One region of the Streptomyces sp. NPDC048506 genome, then DNA from elsewhere that is predicted to be linked to it. Evidence: riboswitches for the same ligand, from Rfam matches in the RefSeq annotation. Region 1 holds a riboswitch; the other holds the start of a gene.

Region 1 (4,374 bases):
CGAGGAGATCGTGCTGGCCTCGGACGCCGACGGCGCCGAGGCGGCCCTCGACCGCCTGGCGAAGCTGGTGGCCGAGGGTCTTGAGGAGCTCCCCGAGACCGTCTGACTTCCCCACCGGGCCCGCCAGGGCCCGGGCAGCGTGCGGCGGCCCCGCCGCGGCGACCGACCCCGGTCCGCCGCGGCGGGGCCGTCCGCGTACTGCGCCCGCGCTCCCCCGCCGCCGCCCTCCCGCTCCGGGCCGCGCCGCGCTGCGCTGCGCCCATTGGGAATCCCCGGACCGGCTGCACGGCCCGCACGGCCCGCACGGCCCGCACGCGAAGGATTGTGTCCGAATTTCTGGGGCCGCCGCGGGGAATTCCTTATTTCCGGCGCCGAGAAATGGGCAGGCCGAATTCTGACCGGAGTCGGAACACGCGCCGCCCGACCCGATAACGGATATCGCGGGGCGCACCGCGGAATTACCTTCCGGCGTCTCTTTGTATACGCGGTGATTGTTAAGAGCGGGCGCGTGCCGTGTTGACGGGTCGTTTCGGATCCCTCACCTCGGCCGCCGCGGCGGGACGCCGCAGCCGGTACACCGGCCGGGAGCGCTCGATGTGGGCGGCCATCAGGGCACGCGCCCGCTCCCCGTCACCACGGGCCACCGCGTCCAGCACGGCGCCGTGTTCGTCCCACGACTCTCCGGACCGGGCCGGCGGCTCCACCGCGTACATCCACTCGATCTTGCGTCGCAGCTGGGTGAGCAGCGCGGTCAGGCTGGCGCTGCCGGCCGCCTGGGCGAGCGTCTCATGGAACCAGCCGTCCAGTTGACGCAGGTCCGCGGGGTTGCCCTGGCGGGCCCGCTCCCGGCCGAGCCGCACCAGGCCGCGCAGCACCTTCAGATGGGCCGGGCTGCGCCGGGCGGCCGCGCGGGCGGCGCCCAGCGGCTCCAACAGGGCGCGGATGTCGAGGAGATCGGCGGCCTCCTGCTCGGTGGGCTCGGCGACGCAGGCGCCCGCGTGGTGGCGAGTGGTGACGAAGCCCTCGGACTGAAGGGTGCGCAGCGCCTCGCGGACCGGCACCCTGGAGACGCCGTAACGCGCCGCCAGGATCTCCTCGATCAACCGGCTCCCCGGCGCGAGTGCGCCGGAGACGATGTCCTCGCGAATCGCCGTGCACACCGCATGCGCGGAAATATGGCCTCGCATCGTCCGTGCCTCCGCCGTAATCCCCTGGAAACGCCGCCGGTTGGCGACTTTTCCGTGACTCTATTCGACCGGGACGGCTTTTCCGACGGGCTCCGGATATTCATGGATATTTTTTGGCCAGCGGACGATGCGCGATCCCGCGGTGCGGTGTGCCGGTGCGATGACGGAACGGGTCAGACGTTCACGCCGTGCGCGCGCAGATAGGCGATGGGGTCCATGTCCGAGCCGTAGTCGGGCGAGGTGCGGGCCTCGAAGTGCAGGTGCGGACCGGTGACGTTGCCGGTGGCACCGGAGAGGCCGATCTGCTGGCCGGGGGTGACCTGCTGGCCCACCGAGACGCCGATCGACGACAGGTGGCCGTACTGGGTGTACGTACCGTCGTTCATCTTGATCACGATGTTGTTGCCGTACGCACCGCCCCAGCCGGCCTCGACGACGGTGCCCGCGCCGACGGCGTGCACCGAGGTCCCGGAGGCGGCGTGGAAGTCGATGCCGGTGTGGCTGCCCGAGGACCACAGGCTGCTGGAGGCCTTGTAGCCGGTGGAGACGTACGAGTCGGCGATCGGGGCGACGAAGGCGTTGAGGCGCTTGCGCTCGGCGTCGCGGGCGGCGCGCTCCTTGGCCTCGCGCTCGGCCTTGGCCTTCTTCAGCGCCGCCTCGGCGTGCCGCTTGGCCTCGTCGGCCTGCTTCTTGGCGACGGCCTCGGCCTGTGCCTGGACGGCCGCGGCCTCGGCGGCGGCCTGCTGTGCGTCGGCCTGCGCCGAGACGTGGTCGGCGAGCTCGTCGCCGAGCACGACGGCCTGCTGGAGACCGGTGTCCTGGGTGCGCGCCTCGTCCGTGGCGGCCAGTGCCGGGGAGGCCACGGTGGCGACCACGCCGGATGCCGCGAGGGTGGCTATGCCGGCGAGGTGACGGGTCGTGCGAGCGGTACGGCTCGCACGGCGGTGCTTCCCGGTGGCACGGGTGAACGCCATGTGCTGGCTTGTCCTTTCCTTCCTTCTCGCCTACCGGGTTAGCTGACGGGTTCGGAGCAGGAAGGTCTCCTACGGGCTCCTCCGGGGAGGAGTCCGATTCACCCCAAGGGACGGTTGGGTCCCCGGCTCCCCTGGCTCGCGCCGTACGGGGACTCGGCGATGACTGTCCGGTGCCACTGTTGTGGCGGAGTTGTGACGAACAGCCGGACCGACGCTAATCGGGACAACTTTCGATGGGCAAACAGAAGCCGGTTTTTGTGCGGGATCCCACAAGTACTGGCGCCACCAGCCACCTCAAACCGGACATACGACGGCTCCCGTGGTGCTCTGGCACCACGGGAGCCGTAGATGAGGCGCTGACCATCCCTCAGGCGACGGGCAGTCAGCTGACGGGGTGACGGACCGGGGAGAGCTCTCCGGACCCGTGTCCGCTAACCGCCGACGACCGTCACCTCGCCGAGGCCCAGCGCCCGCACCGGCTCGGCGATCTGCGCCGCGTCGCCCACCAGGACCGTCACCAGGCGGTCCGTCGGGAAGGCGTTGACCACCGCCGCGGTCGCCTCGACCGTGCCGGTCTCCGCGAGCCGGAGGTACAACTGCGCCTGGAAGTCGTCCGGGAGCTGCTGCTCGACCTGGTCGGCGAGGGTGCCCGCGACGGCCGCCGCGGTCTCGTACTTCAGCGGGGCGACGCCGACCAGGTTCTGCACGGCGACATCGCGCTCCTCGTCCGTCAGCCCCTCCGCCGCCAGGGTCCGCAGCACCTTCCACAGGTCCTCCAGCGCGGGGACGGTGGAGGCGGTGTCCACCGAGCCGCTGATCGCCAGCAGTGCGGCGCCGGTGGCCCCCTCGGGGGACGTGGGGGCGGTGGAGCGCAGCACCTGGCCGAAGGCGCGCACCCCGTAGGTGTAGCCCTTCTCCTCCCGCAGCACGCGGTCCAGGCGGGAGGTGAGGGTGCCGCCCAGGCAGTACGTGCCGAGGATCTGCGCGGGCCACACCCGGTCGTGCCGGTCGGCGCCGACGCGGCCGATGAGCAGCTGCGTCTGGACCGCGCCCGGGCGGTCCACGATCACCACGCGGCCGGTGTCGTCGGCGACGATCGGGGAGGCCTTCAGCGGCTCGGCGGGCGAGCCGGTCCAGGCGCCGAGGGTGTCGGCGAGCGCCGCGTCCAGGTCGACGCCGGTGAAGTCGCCGACGATCACCGCGGTGGCCGTGGCCGGCCGGACGTGGGCGTCGTAGAAGGCGCGGACGGCCGCCGCGTCGATGCGGACGACGGTCTCCTCGGTGCCCTGGCGGGGCCGCGACATCCGGGCCGTCGCCGGGAACAGCTCCTTGGACAGCGCCATCGCGGCGCGCCGGGCCGGGTTGGCGAGCTCGTGCGGGATCTCGTCGAGGCGGTTGCGCACCAGCCGCTCGATCTCGCTCTCCGGGAACGCGGGGGCGCGCAGCGCGTCGGCGAGCAGGCCGAGCGCACGGGGCAGCCGGGAGGCCGGGACCTCCAGGGAGACCCGGACGCCGGGGTGGTCGGCGTGCGCGTCCAGCGTGGCGCCGCAGCGCTCCAGCTCGGCGGCGAACTCCTCGGCGGTGTGCTTGTCGGTGCCCTCGGACAGGGCGCGCGCCATGATCGTGGCGACGCCGTCCAGGCCGTCGGGCTCGGCGTCCAGCGGAGCCACCAGGTTGATCTCGACGGCGACGACCTGCTGGCCGGGGCGGTGGCTGGTCAGGAGCGTGAGGCCGTTGGGGAGTTGGCCGCGGTCGGGGGCCGGGAAGGCCCACGGCTTGGGCGCGCCGCTCCGCGGCTGGGGGTGGAGGTCCATGGCGGTCTCGGGGGAACCTGCGCGGGTGGTGGCGTCGCTCACTGGTCCGCCTCCCCTTCCTCGGTGTCGGCGGTGTCGGTGGGCTCCGCGGTTGCGGTGGGCTCGTAGACCAGTACGGCACGGTTGTCGGGGCGCAGCCGGGCCTTGGCGACCTCCTGCACCTCCCCGGGGGTGATCTCCAGGACGCGCTGCACGGCGGTCAGCGCGAGCTGCGGATCGCCGAACAGGACGGCGTAGCGGCACAGTTCGTCGGCGCGGCCGCTGACCGTGGCCAGCCGGTCCAGCCATTCGCGCTCCAGCTGGGCCTGCGCGCGCTCCATCTCCTCCGGGGTCGGTCCCTCGGCGGCGAAGCGGGCCAGCTCCTCGTCGACCGCGCGCTCGATGTCGGGCACCTCCACC
Region 2 (4,374 bases), on a different contig from region 1:
AGGGCGTCGATCATCGCCTCGGCGCGCTCACCGATGCCGCGCTTGGGGACGTTCAGGATGCGGCGGAGCGGGACGCTGTCCTCGGGGTTGGCGAGCACCCGCAGGTACGCGAGGATGTCGCGGACCTCCTTGCGCTCGTAGAAGCGCACACCGCCGACGACCTTGTAGGGCAACCCGACCCGGATGAAGATCTCTTCGAAGACACGGGACTGGGCGTTGGTGCGGTAGAAGACGGCGACGTCGCCGGCCTTGGCGTCGCCGGCGTCGGTCAGCCGGTCGATCTCGTCGGCGACGAACTGCGCCTCGTCGTGCTCGGTGTCGGCGACATAGCCGGTGATCTTGGGTCCGGCGCCGGCGTCCGTCCAGAGGTTCTTGGGGCGGCGGTTCTCGTTGCGCTCGATGACCGCGTTGGCGGCGGACAGGATCGTCTGCGAGGAGCGGTAGTTCTGCTCCAGCATGATCGTCGTGGCGTCCGGGTAGTCCTCCTCGAACTGGAGGATGTTGCGGATGGTCGCGCCGCGGAAGGCGTAGATCGACTGGTCGGCGTCGCCGACGACGCACAGCTCGGCGGCGGTCTCGGCGGGGCCGACCAGTTCGCGGACGAGGGTGTACTGGGCGTGGTTGGTGTCCTGGTACTCGTCGACGAGGACGTGGCGGAAGCGGCGGCGGTAGTGCTCGGCGACGTCGGGGAAGGCCTGGAGCAGGTTGACCGTCGTCATGATGATGTCGTCGAAGTCCAGGGCGTTGGCCTCGCGCAGCCGCGCCTGGTACATCGCGTACGCCTCGGCCAGGGTCTTCTCAAAACCTCCCCCAGACTCCGTCTGGGAGGTGCCCCCAGCCGCCGTCCCGGCGAAGCTCTCCTCGTCGATGAGCTCGTTCTTGAGGTTGGAGATCTTGGCGCTGAAGGACTTGGGCGGGAAGCGCTTGGGGTCCAGGTCCAGATCGCGGCAGACCAGCGCCATCAGGCGCTTCGAATCGGCCGCGTCGTAGATCGAGAAGGACGACGTGAAGCCCAGCTTCTTGGACTCGCGGCGCAGGATCCGCACGCAGGCGCTGTGGAAGGTGGAGACCCACATCGCGTTGGCGCGCGGGCCGACCAGCTGCTCCACGCGCTCCTTCATCTCGCCCGCGGCCTTGTTCGTGAACGTGATCGCGAGGATCTGGCCGGGGTGGACGTGGCGCTCGGCGAGCAGGTGGGCGATGCGGTGGGTGAGCACCCGGGTCTTGCCGGAGCCGGCGCCGGCGACGATCAGCAACGGGCCGCCGGTGTGCACCACGGCGGCCTTCTGCTGGTCGTTGAGCCCCTCCAGCAGCGCCGCGGGGTCGACGACCGGGCGGGCGGCGCCGTCGCGGTAGTACGGCTCCGCGTGCACCGGTGCGTCGAACCGCCCGCCGAAGAGGTCGGCGGGGATCTCCTCCGAGGCCGGCTCGTGCTCGTGCTCGGGAGGCGGCGGGTGCTCCTCCTCGTCCTTGTGGGCGAGGTCCGCCAGGAAGCTGTCGTCAAAGAGGCTGCTCATCGCCCACCGAGTCTAGGCCGCGGCACCGACAGCGTGCTGGCGAGTGGGGAGAGACGGCCGGATGACCCCGTTCCGCGTGGCGGAAGATCCCGTTTCCGCGTGGCGGAAGACCCAGTTCCGTGTGCCGGACGACCCCGTTCCGTGTGCCGGACGACCTCGTTCCGTGTGCTGTCGAGCGCCGTCCGTATCCGCCACGACGCTCCCGCAAAAAGGTCACGAAAAGGTTTCGGGCATATCGAACATCAGCCTTCACAGGAGCCACACGAGTTGGCTAACGTCCTGGCTCGGGCAGCCCGCACGCCGTCGGTGACAGCACCGGCACGGGCCGCCTCCGCCGAGTCCAGACGCGCCGGAAGACCTTCAACCCTGGGTCCCCCGGCCGGAGCCGGGGACCCACACGCATCACCGGGGTGAATCGATCCGTGCGACGCGCCAGCGGACGCACGGACCGTAGGGCAAACCTTCCGTCAGCGACACCGCCCGAACCCGACAGCTAACCCGGTAGGCGGCCCACGGAAGGAGTTGCCGGCCTTGGCGTCCCATCGCAAGCCGCGCACCAGCGTTCTCACCTCGCCCGGAAGCCGCCGTACGGCCGCCGGGCTCACCACTGCGGCGCTCGCCTCGGTCACCCTGCTCTCGCAGTCCGCCGACGCCGCCCCCCGTGCGCCCAAGCCGTCCATCGAAGAGGTCAAGCAGAAGGTCGACGGCCTCTACCACCAGGCCGAGGTGGCCACCCAGAAGTACAACGCGGCCAAGGAGCGCGCCGACCACCAGCGGGACGCCGTCAACGGTCTGCTCAACGACGCCGCCAAGCGCGCGCAGAAGATGAACGACTCCCGGCGCGAACTGGGCACCTTCGCCTCGGCGCAGTACCGGAGCGGTGGGATGAACCCGACGGCGCAGCTGATGCTCGCCAAGGACCCGCAGCAGTTCTTCGACCGCAGCCACCTGATGGAGCGGCTGACCAGCCGGCAGCAGCAGGCCGTCGCCGACTACCAGAAGCAGGCGTCAGCGGCGGCGCGCCAGCGGGCCGAGGCGAGCCGCAGCCTGGATCAGCTCCAGGAGACGCAGTCCTCCCTCAAGGCGTCCAAGCAGTCCGTCCAGCAGAAGCTCGCCGAGACCCGGCAACTGCTGTCGCGGCTGACCGCCCAGGAGAAGGCGCGGCTGGCGGAGTTGGAGCGCCAGAAGGAGGCGGCGGCCAAGCGCAAGGCCGAGGAGGAGGCGCGCCGGCAGCAGGAGCGCGAGCGACAGCAGCAGACCGGCGGCACGTCCGGCGGGCAGACCGGTGGTGGCACCAGCAGCGGCGGCTCCACCGGGAGCTCGAACTCCACCAAGGCCGAAAAGGCCCTGGCGTTCGCCCGCGCCCAGATAGGCAAGCCGTACGTCTGGGGCGCGACCGGCCCCAACTCCTACGACTGCTCGGGGCTGACGCAGGCGGCCTGGAAGGCGGCCGGTGTCGATCTGCCGCGCACCACCTGGGACCAGGTCAAGGTCGGCCAGCGGGTGGCGACCAGCAACCTCCAGCCCGGTGACCTCGTCTTCTTCTTCGACGACATCAGCCACGTCGGCATGTACATAGGCGACGGCAAGATGATCCACGCCCCGCACCCGGGCGCCAACGTCCGGGTGGAGTCGATCTACTACATGCCGATCTACGGGAGCGTCCGCCCGGCCTGAGCCGCGGCCCCGCTCCACCCCCTCAAGGCCACCCCCCACGGGCCACCCCCCACACGCCGCCGCGCGGCCCTCGCCTCCGGATCCCGGAGTGCGAGGACCGCGCGGTGTGCGGTTGAGGCCGCCGTGACGGGGCGGCCGCGATGCGTTGTGCGGTCCGTTCGGTGCGCGGTGCGCGGTGCGATCCGTTCGGCGCGCGGTGCGCGGTGCGATCCGTTCGGCGCGCGGTGCGTGGTCCGATCCGTTCGGCGCGCGATGCGGTCCGTCGCTCAGGTCCAGAGCACCGCGATGAAGATGTTGGCGACCGTGAGCCCGCCCACCGTGGCGAAGACCGGCTTGGCGACCGTCTCCTCGTCCCGCTTGACGTACACCAGCGCCAGGATCACCACCAGGACGGCCATCTTGATGCCGATCTTGATGTTGTTGAGGGTGTGGCCCTCGGCCTGGTTGAGGCCCACCAGCACGATGCCGGTCACCAGCATCGTCAGCGCGCCGTGCAGCATGGCCGGTACGAAGCGCGCGGTGCCCGCGCCCATCGCCTTCATCTGGGTCAGGAAGCCGCCCAGCAGGGCGGCGATACCGATGATGTGCAGGCCGACGAAGACATTGATTACTACGTCCATAGTGCTGGATCGTAGCCGCCGCATAGCACGGCCCTTCCGGCAGGGCGCACACAATCGCCGCTTCGGTCACGGCAGACCGGTCCCGGCCGCGCGGTCATGGCGCCGCGGTCAGCCGCGTACCGGCGCCGGTCGAAACCGAACAATGCCGGGCAAACGGGCTCACCCCCGTGACGCCCAGGTCTAGCGTCCTCCTCCAGGCGGCCGGCTCCCCGCCATCGCCGGGCTCCACACCGGTGTCCGCCGGCCGCCCCGCCGAAGGTCAGGCGGCGGCCCGCGCCTCGAAGCGGACCGCCGCCGGGCCGACGGCCCTAAGGGAAGGAAGTGACGGCCACCGTGGCCTCGCACCGCAAGCCCAGGCAGCATCCGCTCGCCGCGCTCATCGGCGGCGGCTCGCGCAGTGCGCGCACCGCTCGTACGGCCGCCACCCTGGCCCTCGCAGGCGCCGCCACCGCCACCGCCGCAGGCGGCACCGGTCAGGCCGCACCCCAGCCCACTCCCGCCCAGGTCAAGGACCGGGTCGACGCGCTGTACCAGGAGGCAGAGGTGGCCACACAGAACTA

What was found. A riboswitch is a leader RNA that binds a small molecule or an ion and turns the genes downstream of it on or off. The one in region 1 is predicted to bind cyclic di-AMP.
Positions count from the first base shown of each region.
Region 2: another riboswitch for cyclic di-AMP. It lies ahead of AB0C96_RS10645 (C40 family peptidase); the one in region 1 lies ahead of AB0C96_RS17835 (M23 family metallopeptidase).

Region 1 is NZ_JBEZIX010000019.1:119,462-123,835, reverse strand. Features, by position in the region: gene AB0C96_RS17845 (HPr family phosphocarrier protein) at 1-106, shown strand, start outside; gene AB0C96_RS17840 (GntR family transcriptional regulator) at 495-1,187, opposite strand; gene AB0C96_RS17835 (M23 family metallopeptidase) at 1,361-2,161, opposite strand; cyclic di-AMP (ydaO/yuaA leader) riboswitch at 2,174-2,330, opposite strand; gene AB0C96_RS17830 (pitrilysin family protein) at 2,593-3,975, opposite strand; gene AB0C96_RS17825 (pitrilysin family protein) at 4,014-4,374, opposite strand, start outside.
Region 2 is NZ_JBEZIX010000010.1:130,459-134,832, forward strand. Features, by position in the region: gene pcrA (DNA helicase PcrA) at 1-1,517, opposite strand, end outside; cyclic di-AMP (ydaO/yuaA leader) riboswitch at 1,872-2,041, shown strand; gene AB0C96_RS10645 (C40 family peptidase) at 2,049-3,194, shown strand; gene AB0C96_RS10650 (hypothetical protein) at 3,461-3,814, opposite strand; gene AB0C96_RS10655 (NlpC/P60 family protein) at 4,136-4,374, shown strand, end outside.